Regions from separate parts of the Shewanella sp. VK101 genome, predicted to be linked through region 4. Evidence: predicted binding sites of a transcription regulator. Region 4 holds the regulator's gene; each other region holds the start of a gene.
What was found. The regulator sigma-54, encoded in region 4, starts transcription at its own class of promoters, with help from an activator protein. The targets are predictions, from matches to a motif close to GTTGGCACGNNNNTNGNNT.
Positions count from the first base shown of each region.

Region 1 (3,467 bases), 2.5 Mb from region 4:
TGGATAGCCAACGCTCGCAAGTGGATATGCGCCTGGAAACCCGTTTGGAAGGGGTGTTTGCCAATCTTGAAGCCGAACAATCCATGTTGGCGAAAAAGGCCGCCCAGCAGCAGGCCGCAATAGACGATAGGCCAAGCCCGCCGCCACAGGACAGCGAGCAGGAGCAAACCCTTGCATATGAACAAACAGCCGCTGTGAGCGACAAGGCCGAGACCGCAAGCCAAGAGGGCGAACAGCCCAGCGAAGGAGACACTCATGATGCAGCAGCGCCGAAGCCAACTGCTGAGTGAACTCAAACACTTGGCCGAAAAGCTGGCGCCGTTTCAAGCGGTTGCCAGCGGCCAGTTGGTGCGGGTGGTTGGTCTGACGTTGGAAGCCAGTGGTTGCCGGGCGCCGGTCGGCAGTCTCTGTGCCATAGATACCATGGCGGGTAAGCTTATTGCCGAGGTGATAGGTTTTGACGATGAGCTATTGTATCTGATGCCGGTGGAAGAACTCAGGGGCGTGCTGCCCGGAGCCAAAGTGATGCCGCTCGGTGAGCAAACCGGGCTCAGCGTCGGTTTGAGTCTTCTTGGTCGGGTGCTGGACGGTAATGGCCAGCCACTCGATGGTATGGGCGCCCTGCACACAGACGAACAAGCCTCGCGCCATAGCCCGGCAATCAATCCCCTGGCCAGACGGGCGATTACCGAACCGCTCGATGTAGGCGTCAGAGCCATCAACGCCATGCTTACCGTGGGCAAGGGCCAACGTATGGGGCTCTTTGCCGGCTCCGGCGTGGGTAAGAGTGTGCTCCTTGGCATGATGACCCGTGGCACCACGGCCGACATTATTGTGGTTGGCCTAGTGGGGGAGCGTGGCCGGGAGGTGAAAGAGTTTATCGAAGAGATTCTGGGCGCAGAGGGGCGGGCCCGCTCTGTGGTCATAGCTGCCCCGGCCGATACCTCCCCTTTGATGCGCCTTCGTGCCTGCGAAACCTCGACTCGGATAGCCGAGTATTTTCGCGATCTCGGCTATGACGTCCTGCTGTTGATGGATAGCCTGACCCGTTATGCCCAGGCACAGCGGGAAATCGCCCTGGCGGTCGGTGAGCCGCCTGCAACCAAGGGGTATCCGCCTTCAGTATTTGCCAAGTTGCCCCGTTTGGTGGAGCGCGCCGGTAATGGCGGTGAAGGTCAGGGCTCGATCACTGCCTTCTATACTGTGCTTACCGAAGGGGACGATCAGCAAGATCCCATTGCCGATGCCTCGCGGGCCATTTTGGACGGTCACATAGTGTTGTCACGGGCCTTGGCCGACTCAGGGCATTATCCGGCGATAGACATTGAAGCTTCGATCAGTCGGGTGGCACCTATGGTGATAAGCGAGGCGCACCTGGAAGCGATGCGGCGCGTCAAGCAGGTTTATTCGCTCTATCAACAAAACCGGGATCTGATCTCCATTGGTGCCTATTCCCAAGGCTCGGATCCGCGTATCGACAACGCCATACGCCTGCAACCCGCCATGAACGCCTTTTTGCGGCAGGGGATGCGCGATGCCATTAGTTTCAGCGATTGCCAGCAAATGTTGGGGCAGCTTGCTGCCCAATGTAAGGTGTAATGCAATTCAGTGCGGGAGTTTGCGTGCTCGACAAAAATGCAGTGACAATAGGGGAGCCTGATCTCAATAGAGCGCCGGGTTAAGGCCCGTAAGGCAGGCAATTTTAAGGAATAATACTACAGATGGCGAAACCCGATCCTTTGCACACAGTGTTGAAACTGGCGGTCGAAGCCGAAGAGCAGGCGGCGCTGCAGCTTAAAGCCGCGCAAATGGAATGCCAGAGGCGTAAATCTCAGCTGCAGGCGCTGCAGGAATACCGTCTCGACTATATGAAGCAACTCGATGCCCAGCAGGGGCAGAGCATTGGCGCCTCCTATTACCAGCAGTTTCATCGATTTGTGCGTCAGGTAGATGATGCCATAGGGCAACAACTTGCCGTGGTCGCCGAGGCCGATAAGCAGCGGGGTTATAGACAGCAACATTGGCTGGAGAAGCAGCAAAAGCGTAAGGCGGTGGAGATGTTGTTGGAGAAAAAAGCCCTGCAGGCCGAAGCCAAAGCCGCCAAACAGGAGCAGAAACTCATCGATGAGTTTGCTTCCCAGCAGTTTTTCCGTCGCAAGCTCAAACACTAATTCCGACATCCATTCCCGGACAATTCCTTGAGAATCCATTCTATATTTTTATTGGCGTGAATTTTGCTTTGTTTGAGACAGAGACATTAATTCTGACTCGGCCTATCTTTATCTATTGAGGGCCTAGGTGCTGGAGGAAGGCATGCAGCAGTTATCCAATATCCTGATCGGCAATGCGGGCGGCAAGGGAGTTTCCGCCACAGATGCACTACAATCTACTGATAACGAAGCTTTTTTCGCCGCTTATCAACAGGCGCAGGCTAAGTTCTCGTTCGACTCGCAAGGCGCCAAGCCGGGATTTACCGGTGGCAGTCTTATCAGAGAAGGTGCCCAAGCTGAGCAGGCCGTCGATGTCTCGCTTATTCTGGGGCAAATAGCCATGGGCAAGAAATTGCCGTCTGAAGACGGCACCATAGTCACCGAAGTGGATGAGGTGAGCCTGCTGAAACAGATTGCCGCTCTCACCGGGCTCAAAGAAGATGAGATCAAGGCCATGTCTCCCGAAGAGCAGATGAAGCTCTTGGAAAACCTCAAGCAGGGGAGTGCCGAGCTTGGCATGGTAGTGACAGATAGTCTGGAAGGCGCAGAGGTGATTGCCGCTGACGAAGGCGACGAGAGTGAAGAAGACAGTGCCAAACTGGCCGATACTGATGATAAAGCGGCAAGCAAAGGCGATAGTAAAGCAGAGGATGAAACTATAGATGCTCCTTTGCTGGCTCTCGACAAGGCGGCTGCAACAGCGGAAAAGGCCAAGTCTCAGGAAGCCGAGCAACAAATGGGTTGGCCGGATGCTGATAAGTCAGCGCGTAAGGCGGCGACTCAGGATGGTATGGCTGCTGTGGTTCGTGAAGCTGTGCTCAATGCCGCTGAGGAAAAGAGTGACAAGATCTTGGCGCAAAGCGCAATTGCCGATAAGGCCAAGACAGATACTGCCGGTAAGTTGGGTGCTGCGGTGGCCGCGGCGGCAACGTCTGTTGGCGCTGACGGCAAGAGTGACAAAGCTGCAGCCAAGGATGTTCTCGCCAGCTTACTCAAGGCTGAGGTGAAAGGTGCTCAGACTGTTGCCGAGGTACGAAGCCCCGTGAGTGACGCCATACATCAGGCGCTCAAGGGCGATGCTGCATCAACCCAGACAGATATCAGCCCATTCCAGCAACAGCTGCATCAACAGGGATTACAGCCTCCCCAGAGGGGAGAGATGGCCCAATATCAACTGTCCTTGAGGCAGGGGATGGAGCAATCACTGCAAACCGCCGATATGGTGCAGCGTTTTGCCCCCGTGATGCGGCAGCAGTT
Region 1 covers NZ_CM151402.1:3,244,958-3,248,424, reverse strand. The annotation lists gene fliH (flagellar assembly protein FliH) at 1-290, shown strand, start outside; gene fliI (flagellar protein export ATPase FliI) at 259-1,599, shown strand; gene fliJ (flagellar export protein FliJ) at 1,722-2,171, shown strand; gene ACSHSR_RS14420 (flagellar hook-length control protein FliK) at 2,314-3,467, shown strand, end outside.
Region 1: the regulator sigma-54 is predicted to act here: its motif matches at 2,222-2,240, upstream of ACSHSR_RS14420 (flagellar hook-length control protein FliK).

Region 2 (3,467 bases), 2.4 Mb from region 4:
GTATTGTTGCGGCTTATCTCTCTGTCGCTGGCAAGTTCGGCCGTCAAAGGCGAATTGCATCTGGGGGGCGTGAGCCTGGAATCCAGTCGCTGCGGCGTGATGGTAATTTGAGCATTCTCGGCCGCCAGCACTTTTTTGGCAACTGCCTCTTTAGCCAAGCTTTCTACGGCCGATATACTGGGAACAAAGCTATTCTCTGCCGCCACCGCTGGGATGGGCATTAAAATTGTAGCCAAAATGTACGCAAAATTTACTTTCATAATGAACGGGCTAGCTTGTCTCGCCAGATTACACCTATACTTTCAATGATTCGCGGATCCCAGTGCTGGCTTCACCACAGGTTTAGTCAGAAATTTGACTGAGACCCAGTGTCTTGGACAAAGCAAATAGTATGCCTGTCTGCGTGACAGCAGGTATTTATCAATACAAAGACAACAAGGCAGCCTTATGTCGAGCATTCTTGAATCAGTCAACAAGCGCACTCAACTGGTCGGACAAAACCGTCTCGAACTTCTGTTGTTCAAACTCAACGGCAGGCAAAGGTTCGGGATCAACGTGTTCAAGGTTAAAGAGGTTCTGCAGTGTCCACCGCTGACGGCACTGCCCAAGTTGAACTCCTTCGTTAAGGGCGTGGCCCATATTCGCGGCACCACAGTGTCGGTTATCGACCTCAGTGCGGCGACCGGCGGCAAACCCATAGATGATGTCAAGGATTGCTTCATCATTATTTCCGAGTACAACCGCAGCGTGCAGGGCTTTCTGGTGAAGTCTGTCGAGCGGATCATCAATATGAACTGGGAGTCCATCATGCCGCCACCGGAAGGGGCAGGGCGATACTCCTACCTGACCGCGGTGACCGAAATCGAAGGTGAGTTGGTTGAAATTCTCGATGTTGAGAAAATTCTCGATGAAATTTCGCCGGTTAAGACAGACATCAGTCAGGAAATCGATGAATCTCTCACAATCGACAGAGAGCAGCACTATCATATTATGGTGATTGACGACTCTTCGGTGGCCCGTAAGCAGATCATTCGGGCGCTGTCTTCGTTGAACCTGCAGATAGATACCGCCAAAGATGGTCGGGAAGCGCTGGATAAGTTGAAAAGTATCGCGTCGGAGATGGACAATGTCGCCGATGAGATCCCGCTGATTATTTCAGATATTGAGATGCCGGAAATGGATGGCTACACCCTGACCGCCGAGATCCGTGATGATCCCAAGCTGAAACATATCAAGGTGGTGTTGCATACCTCGTTGAGTGGGGTGTTCAACCAGGCCATGGTGCAAAAAGTGGGCGCCAACGATTTTATTGCCAAGTTCAACCCCGATGAATTGGCATCGGCAGTTAACAAGCATCTGAGTTTATAGTCGCTGTCTGCTGTGGATTTTTATGACTATAGTGAGTTTGATGTCTTGTGTTGCAAATGGGGCTGGGGTATAACGCTGACCCAGTTTTTAAATGGCGCTGCATTGAGTTGCAGCGACGTTTTCACGGATAGTTAGGACACTAAGGTGCCAGATAAATCTCTCGCAGAAACTGAGTACAATCAATTCAGGCTGTTTCTTGAACAGCACAGTGGCATTGTATTGGGTGAGAACAAACAGTATTTGGTTCGCAGCCGTTTGGCGCCTTTGATGGGGAAATATGGCTTGCCATCCCTGTCGGACGTAGTTAAGCAGTCGATGCGGCCCACCGAGCGTCAGTTACGCGCTGAAGTCGTCGATGCCATGACCACCAACGAAACCCTCTGGTTTCGGGACAAGTATCCTTTTGACCTGCTCGGCAATACATTGTTGCCCGGTTATGCCAAGCTGGGGCGGCCGTTGAAGATTTGGTCGGCAGCCTGTTCATCCGGCCAGGAACCCTATTCACTGGCGATGACAGTGCTTGAATATCAGCAGCGTAAGCCGGGTGCTTTGCCGGGTGGCGCCATGATCCAGGCTACAGATTTGTCACCGTCCATGCTGGAGCGTTGTAAAAACGCCGAATACGATAAGCTGGCGTTGGCCCGCGGCCTGTCTGAAGAGCGCAAGCGTCAGTTTTTTGAAGCCCTGCCCAACGGCAATATGCGGGTTAAAGACAATGTGCGCCGTTTGGTGAGTTTTCGGGCTCACAACCTGCTTGAAAGCTACACCTTGCTCGGCAAGTTCGACATTATCTTTTGCCGCAACGTGCTTATCTATTTTGCGCCGGAGGCAAAGGCAAAAATACTGCGGCAATTTGCTGCCGCCCTTAATCCCAAGGGGATACTGTTTTTGGGCGCCAGTGAATCGATTGCCGGGTTGACCGATGAATTCGACATGGTGCGCTGTAACCCAGGCATCTATTATCAAAAGAAAAACTAACCACCTAATCATTTGATTTTTAATTAGATAGTTTGAAAGGCTCGTCAACTTGGACGGGCCTTTTCTGTTTTACCTTTCACCCTAACGGCCATCATCTTCTTATCTGTTATCCTCCACTCTATATCTGGCACAAAGCTTGCTTTGTTTTTGTCGAGTCATTGGAGGAGGCGGTTTTATGGCGATCAGTTTCGATAAGGCCCTTGGCATACATCAATACACTCTGGGCATTCGCGCCCAGCGTGCCGAAGTGCTTGCCAGCAATATAGCCAATGCCGATACCCCACATTATAAGGCTCGGGATGTTGATTTTTCCTCGGCGTTGCAGGCGGCAAAAGGGCGGCAACAGGGGATGAGCATGGCGGCAACTTCTGAAAAGCATTTCGACCTCAAGGCGCTGACAGCCCAGCATGTGCAATATCGGGTACCGGATCAGCCGGACACGGGTGACGGCAATACTGTCGATATGCAAAAAGAGCAGCAGGCCTTTATGCAAAATGCGCTTGAATATCAGATGTCGCTTGGGTTCCTCGACGGTAAGTTCGCCGGGATGAAAAAGGCATTGAAAGGAGATTAATCATGAGCTTGTACAATATCTTCAATGTTGCGGGGTCGGGAATGTCGGCGCAGTCTGTGCGCTTGAACACCACCGCCAGTAACATAGCCAACGCAGATTCCGTCTCTTCCAGTATCGATAAGACCTACAAGGCGCGGCATCCCATTTTTGAGGCCGAGCTGGCCAAGGCCAATGGTCAACAGCAGCAAGGCGCTGCGGTAAAGGTCAAGGGCATAGTGGAAAGCGATAAACCCTTGTTGAAAGAGTATTCGCCGGATCATCCCATGGCCGATGCCGATGGTTTTATCTACAAACCCAATGTCAATGTAGTGGAAGAGATGGCCGATATGATTTCCGCCTCCCGCTCCTACCAGATGAACGTCCAGGTGGCCGATGCAGCCAAGTCCATGCTGCAGCAGACCCTGAGAATGGGCAAATAAAGGGAGACATAGCCCATGAGTGTAAGTTCAGTTAACCCCTTCCTCGACAGCATAAGCGTCAAAGGGGATTCGGAGACCAAGAAGAGCAACAATCAGCAGCTTACCCAGGAAGATTTCTTCTCGCTGCT
Region 2 covers NZ_CM151402.1:3,270,883-3,274,349, reverse strand. The annotation lists gene flgA (flagellar basal body P-ring formation chaperone FlgA) at 1-260, opposite strand, end outside; gene ACSHSR_RS14560 (chemotaxis protein CheV) at 448-1,368, shown strand; gene ACSHSR_RS14555 (CheR family methyltransferase) at 1,513-2,346, shown strand; gene flgB (flagellar basal body rod protein FlgB) at 2,522-2,920, shown strand; gene flgC (flagellar basal body rod protein FlgC) at 2,923-3,339, shown strand; gene flgD (flagellar hook assembly protein FlgD) at 3,355-3,467, shown strand, end outside.
Region 2: the regulator sigma-54 is predicted to act here: its motif matches at 2,470-2,488, upstream of flgB (flagellar basal body rod protein FlgB).

Region 3 (3,467 bases), 2.5 Mb from region 4:
ATAATGCCGGTTACCCGGATAAACTCGTCGCCATTATTGATGGTGATCCACTTTTCACCGCGAATAACCAGGTTGCCATTGCCCAGCACCTGCATCACATTGGCCGAGATCTGCCCGGAGAGACTGTTGCTCTGATCAGCATCGGCCTCACGATTGGTATCCATGCTGTCGCCGTAACGGAAATCCAGCGGATTGCCCTTGATGGTGACATTGCTGCCGCCCATATAGAGCGGGTTCACCGACATGTCCGAGCCTTTCTTGATCTTGTTACCGACGCTTTTCTTCGCCTGGGTTGACTCCACCAGCACCACAGTGATGATGTCCCCTACCCTGTGCGCCCGCAGATCTGAGTAAAGCGAAGACGCCTGGCTATCCTGATAAATAGAGCCGGTCGGCGCTATCCGGGTTGGCGGTGCTTCGGGATACACAGGCGCATAATAGGGATCATCGGCTATGGGTTTATTCTGGGTAGCAGTGCAAGCCCCCAGAAACAAAGCCGGAATGATAAGGAACAAGGGTTTCATCACATCACCTCATCACAGATTCTGGTTCACGTAGGCCAGCATCTGGTCTACGGCCGAAATGACTTTGGAGTTCATTTCGTAGATCCGCTGACTCTCAATCAGGTTAACCAGCTCTTCGGTCACGTTAACGTTGGAGGTTTCCAGCGAGCCCTGACGAATGGAGCCCAAACCGTCGAGCGAAGCTGTGCCCTGAATTGGGGTACCGCTGGCGCCCGTCTCCAGATAGAGGTTTTGCCCTATGGGATCCAGGCCGGACGGATTGATGAAATCAGAGATGGTCAGCTGGCCCACCACCTGGTTTTCGGCGGCGCCCGGAGTTTTAACCGATACTTCACCTTCGGCGGAAACGGTAATACTGGTGGCATCGTCCGGAATGGTAATGGCAGGCTGCAGCACATAGCCGGCGCCGGATGTCACTATCTGGCCGGTATCATCCAGAGTGAACTGGCCGTTGCGAGTGTAGGCTGTGGTGCCATCGGGCAGCTGGATTTCAAAGAATCCCGGGCCTTCAATCATCATGTCCAGCGCGTTATCTGTGGTTTGCAGATTACCCTGGGAGAAAATCTTCTGGGTGGCCACCACCTTGGTACCTGCGCCCAGGTTAAGGCCATTGGGCAGCTTGGTGTTGGAAGCACTGATACCACCGGCCTGATTGACCGTCTGGTACAGCAAGTCTTCAAATATCGCCCGGCCCTTTTTGTAGCCTATGGTGCTGGCATTAGCGACGTTATTTGAAATCACCGAGATGTCTGTTTGCTGGGCATCTAGCCCAGTCTTACTTATCCATAACGCGGGATGCATATCAATTACTCCTAGCTAATGCGCATCAATGAAGCGGACGACTTGTCGTTCTCTTCTGCGGTTTTCATCATTTTTACCTGCAGCTCAAACTGACGTTGCAGCTCAATCAGGTTGACCATTTCATCCACGGCATTGACATTGCTGCCTTCCACAGCGCCGCTTTCCACATTCACAAAGGGATCGGCGGCAGCCGGATTGCCGTCCAGAGTGCGGAACAAGCCATCTTCACCGCGCATCAGGTTCTGATTGCCCGGGTTGACCAGCTTGATGCGGCCCACCTCTTCAATCACCTCGGCGGTTGCGCCCTGGGGACGAATGGAGATGGTGCCGTCGGTGGCAATCTGGATTTTGTCTATCGGCAACGGCAGCACTATCGGGCCGTTATCGCCCATTACCGGGTTGCCCCTGTCGTTACGCAGTAAACCTGTGGTGTCAAAACTCAGACTGCCGGAGCGGGTGTAGGCCTCGCTGCCATCGGCTGCCTGCACCGCAATCCAGCCCTGATCTTTGATGGCTATGTCCAGATCCCGCCCGGTCGATTTGATAGGGCCGGACTGAAAGTTGGCCGAGGGCGACTCTGTCATGGCAAACACCCGGGTAGGCAATCCTTCACCGAAGGCTTGCATCGCACGGGCCTGAGCCATGTCTGACTTGAAACCATCTGTGTTGGCATTGGCCAGGTTGTTACCCCGAACCGCCAGCGCATTCATGTTTTGTTTGGCGCCAGTCATGGCGACATAGAGAAGTTTGTCCACCTGCTGCTCCGTCAATCTTTTTACCTATCCAGGTAAAAGCAAACATCGTGCCAATAAAATGAGCAATCGAGCGCAGTGACAACAGAAGAACTTCAGTAACTTGGGAGTATGTACGGGGAGAAGCGGCAAGACATTGCCGTAGCGGCAATGTCTTGCGCAGGAAGCATTAGCGGATCTGCAGTACTGTCTGCTGCAGTGTGTTGTTTACTTCCAGAGTACGGGAGTTGGCCTGGAAGTTACGCTGAGCCGAAATCAGGTCCACCAGTTCAGTGGTCAGGTCGACGTTGGCCTGTTCCAGCGTTGAGGAACGGATACTGCCGAACACGCCACTGTTGGCCTCACCGGCCAGCGCTGCACCTGAATCCAGGCTCGCTTTCCAGGAGGTGTTACCTACCTGGCTCAGACCCTGTTCATTGGAGAATCGCGCCAGAGCCACCCGCGCCAAAGGTACGGTCGAGCCATTGCTGTACTTGGCTGAGATCAACCCGTCTGTACCCACTTCCACATTGGTCAGACGACCCACAGTCACCCCATCCTGCGTCAATTCAGTGGCGTTAAACTTTTCCGAGAACTGGGTCGGGTTGTTGAAGTCTATGGTTATTGTCTGGGTTCCGTCCGCCGCAGGGCCGAGAACATTGGCACCGCCAACACCCAACTGCTCTGTGGTGATCACCGCAGGATCTGAACCTATATAACCGCCGACATCGTTGAACTTGAGCACGGCGCCAGTCCAGCCACCAGCAGTTTGCGCAGTGCCTGTACCATCCGGGTTACCGTCACCATCAGTATCTGTCTGGTAGCTGCCAGCGCCGCCGCCCAGATTGACCGGCTTGTCGTCGATAGCATAATAAGCCACCCAGTTACTCTCGCCCGTGTAGGCACCATTGTTCGGACGCACAAAATAGGTGGTCAAGGTGTGGGAGTTACCCAGGGAGTCATAAATGGTCACTGCGGTTGAGTTGTTGAAAGTGTCTGACTTGGATGGGTCAAACAGCGCCGGATCTTTGGTGGTCTGGGTGGAATCCAGGTTCATGCTGATGCCGACATTATTGGTCTTCTGCGGGCTACCGGCAGTATCCGGGATCTGCACCGGCTTGGTAGTGGTCAAACTCACAGAGGTGGAGTTGCCGTCTTTATCGACAGGGAAGCTCTGCAGGAAGTTACCTGCGGCATCGACCAGGAAACCGTTTTCATCACGCTTGAAGGCACCGGCGCGGGTGAAAGAGTAATCCTGACTGCCCACATTGGGAGAGGTCACGAAGAAACCGCCACCGTTGATCGCCAAATCCAACGCATTGTTGGTGGAGTTCAGGTTACCCTGGTGGAACTGCTGCGCCACCTGAGTGGTGGTCACACCGCCGCCCACTGTAGTTCTGCCGTTGGAGAA
Region 3 covers NZ_CM151402.1:3,266,650-3,270,116, forward strand. The annotation lists gene flgH (flagellar basal body L-ring protein FlgH) at 1-524, opposite strand, end outside; gene flgG (flagellar basal-body rod protein FlgG) at 537-1,325, opposite strand; gene flgF (flagellar basal-body rod protein FlgF) at 1,337-2,080, opposite strand; gene flgE (flagellar hook protein FlgE) at 2,247-3,467, opposite strand, start outside.
Region 3: the regulator sigma-54 is predicted to act here: its motif matches at 2,117-2,135, upstream of flgF (flagellar basal-body rod protein FlgF).

Region 4 (3,467 bases):
TTGTACATTGAGCACAACGTGCACATTATTGATCTGTTCGAAATGGCGTTCAAGTTTAGAAAACTTACTTTCCACGTAGTCACGCAGTGAGTCGGTGATCTCGATATGATGTCCTGTCAGGTTGATTTGCATAGAAAGATTCCTCCAATTTCCAACTGTGGATTTATAAACTCTTACGCTGGTTCGACGGTGGTATCATCATAGCCTCGCGATACTTGGCTATGGTGCGTCTTGCAACGTTGATTCCCTGTTCTGCCAGAAGTTGCGCCATCTTGCTGTCGCTCAAAGGCTTCTTCTGGTTTTCCGCTGCCACGAGCTTCTTGATAAAAGCCCTGATCGCCGTGGAAGAGCATTCTCCGCCATCTTCGGTGCCGACATGGCTGGAGAAGAAGTACTTCAATTCAAATATTCCCCTGGGTGTATGCATATACTTTTGAGTGGTGACCCTGGATATGGTCGATTCATGCATCTCGACCGCTTCGGCAATATCGTTGAGCACCATGGGTTTCATGGCCTCTTCACCATATTCAAAAAATCCCTGCTGGAACTGCACTATACAGTTGGCCACCTTGAGCAGGGTGTCGTTGCGGCTCTCCAGGCTCTTGATAAACCATTTGGCTTCCTGAAGATGACCTCGAATAAACTGGCTGTCTGATTGACTGCGGGCGCTACGAGCCATAGCAGCATACTGCTGATTGATCCCGAGTTTGGGCATACAGTCCGGGTTGAGTTCTACTACCCAGCGGCCGTTTTTCTTCCAGACACTGACATCAGGGATCACATATTCCTCGTCCATCGGCTGCACCAGCAAGCCGGGGCGGGGATTGAGACTCTGGATAAGGTTGATGGCGTCACGCAGCTGATCTTCCTTGAGCTTGGTCTTGCGCATCAGGGTGCGGAAGTCGCGGGCGGCAATGAGATCCAGATGTTCGTCAATCAACAAGCGGGCGTCGGCCAGATGCGGGGTGTCTGCGTTGAACTGTTGCAACTGGATCAGCAGGCATTCGCGCAGATCTCTGGAGGCGATGCCGACAGGATCGAAGTGCTGGATCCGCTTGAGTACTGCCTCGACTTCATCGAGCTCAATCTCAGGGTTGCCCATGGCTTCGAGGATCTCCTCTGTGCTCTGGGTCAGATAGCCCTGCTCGTCGATGGCATCAATAATGGCGGTGGCAATGGCGTCGTCGGTATCGGAAAACGGGGTCAGGTTCTTCTGCCATTCCAGATGTTCATAGAGCCCTTCGCTGGTTTCCCCCTGGAAGGGCATATCATCTTCACGGCCCATGGCCGGCCCGGAGGCACTGGCGGCGGTAAAGACTTCGTCCCAGGTGGTATCCATAGGTAATTCATCCGGCATAGACTCATTGTTCAATGCCTCTGAGGTTTCTACCGTGGAACCATCTTCCTGCTTGGCGCTCAACTCGCCGGCGTCGTTTTCCTTGTGGTTGTCGTCGATAGCGTCATCCTGGTTGTCCTCGGCCATTTCCAACAGAGGGTTGGCTTCCAAGGCTTCCTGGATTTCTTGCTGCAGCTCAAGGGACGACAGTTGCAGCAGGCGAATAGCCTGTTGCAACTGAGGTGTCATGGTCAACTGTTGACCCAGTTTGAGCTGGAGTGACGCTTTCATTATACCGCTAATCCCTACTCGTTATTTTTCAAGGAAAAAATTCAATAATAACAAACTATAATACCCGGAATTGCCACCGGATGACATGATCCTAACTATAGCCTGAATTGTTCGCCTAAGTACACAGCGCGCACTTGCTGGTTGTCCAAGATTTCAGCGGGTGTGCCCTCGGCGATCAACTGCCCATGGCTGACTATGTAGGCTCGCTCACAAACGTCGAGTGTTTCGCGAACATTGTGGTCTGTGATCAGCACTCCCAAACCGCGGGACTTAAGCTGTTCGATGATTTTCTTGATATCGATAACTGAGATGGGATCCACACCGGCGAATGGCTCATCCAGCAGAATGAACTGTGGATTGGCGGCCAATGCCCGGGCGATTTCCACTCGGCGGCGTTCACCGCCGGAGAGGGACATTCCCAGGCTGTCACGTATGTGGGTAATATGGAATTCTTCCAGCAGTTGTTCGAGCTGTTCCTCGCGCTCGTCGCTGTTGAGTTCTTTGCGGGTTTGCAGCACGGCCATGATGTTGTCATGCACCGACAGCTTGCGGAAAATACTGGCTTCCTGTGGCAGGTAGCCTATGCCTTTACGGGCTCGCAGGTGCATGGGATCCAGGGTCAGCTCGTCGTCGTCAATGAAGATACGGCCCTTGTCACTCTGTACCAGCCCAACCACCATATAGAAGGTGGTGGTCTTGCCAGCCCCGTTGGGGCCCAGCAGCCCCACGATTTGGCCGGTATTGACCGACAGGCTGACGTCTTTGACGACGTTGCGTTTCTTGTAACTCTTTGCCAGATTCTGTGCCGTCAGGGTGCTGGTCATTGCGGCTCCTGCTGCTGTTCTTTCTTGTTGAGATCCTGATAGTTTTCTGGCTGGATAACAGTGGTTACCCTGTCTTGGCCTTTGCCGCTGCTTTCCGCTTCCAACTGCTGCTTGTTGATGTCGTATACTATCTTCTCGGCGGTCACTTCACTGCCGTCCTGTTCTACTTTGGCCTGGCCCAGCAGGGTCATGATACGACTGTCTATGTTGTAGTGGATCTCTTTGGCCTTGGCACTGGCCAGACGGCCGTCTTCCAGTTTCTGGGTATAGGTAGCGGGTGAGCCCTTGGCCACCAGGATCCGCTCGCCACTCTTGTCTTCTGTGTAAGCCGTGAGTTCATCGGCCAGCAGTTTCAAACTGCCCTGGGTGACTGTGACAGGCCCGCCGTATACCACACGCTTGTTTTTGATATCGGCAAACTGATTAGCGGCGCTGATCTGTACTTTTTGCAACAGATCTTCTTCAATGGCCAACGCCGACAGGCTTGTGATGCACAAGAGGGCACCGATAAAAAGCTTACTTGGTTTCATAGGTTCCTTTCACCTGACTGGTCAGCTTCACTTGCTGAGCATTGAGATCGGCGTACAGGCCGGATCCCTTGATATTAAAGTCTTTGCCTTCGATCAGGATCTCGCGATCTGAGGTCATGATCATGGTGTCCAGATCCAGCTCCACATAACTGGTTTTCAGGCTCTGGATCGGTTCATTGGGGCTAATGGCGTCGATGATAACATTATTTTCAAGTACTACTCGGTTACTCTTGCGATTGAGCCTGCCTTCGTTGGCAGACAGACGCCACTGTGCCTCGCCCTTGTCCGGATAGACCAGATAAACCGGTTGGTTGAAGAAGGTCTTTTCACTGGCTTCATAATGTTCCATGTGGGCCGCGGCGACCCTACTGGCGACATTGCCCTGCTCATCAAAGTTGACCGAGCGCAGGTCATCGGCGACAAAGTCAGGCCTAACCACATCCACAGGCGCCTCACTCTGTTGAGCGTTGCGCTTGTTCTGCACCT
Region 4 covers NZ_CM151402.1:767,051-770,517, forward strand. The annotation lists gene hpf (ribosome hibernation promoting factor) at 1-132, opposite strand, end outside; gene ACSHSR_RS03475 (RNA polymerase factor sigma-54) at 164-1,627, opposite strand; gene lptB (LPS export ABC transporter ATP-binding protein) at 1,723-2,451, opposite strand; gene lptA (lipopolysaccharide transport periplasmic protein LptA) at 2,448-2,981, opposite strand; gene lptC (LPS export ABC transporter periplasmic protein LptC) at 2,968-3,467, opposite strand, start outside.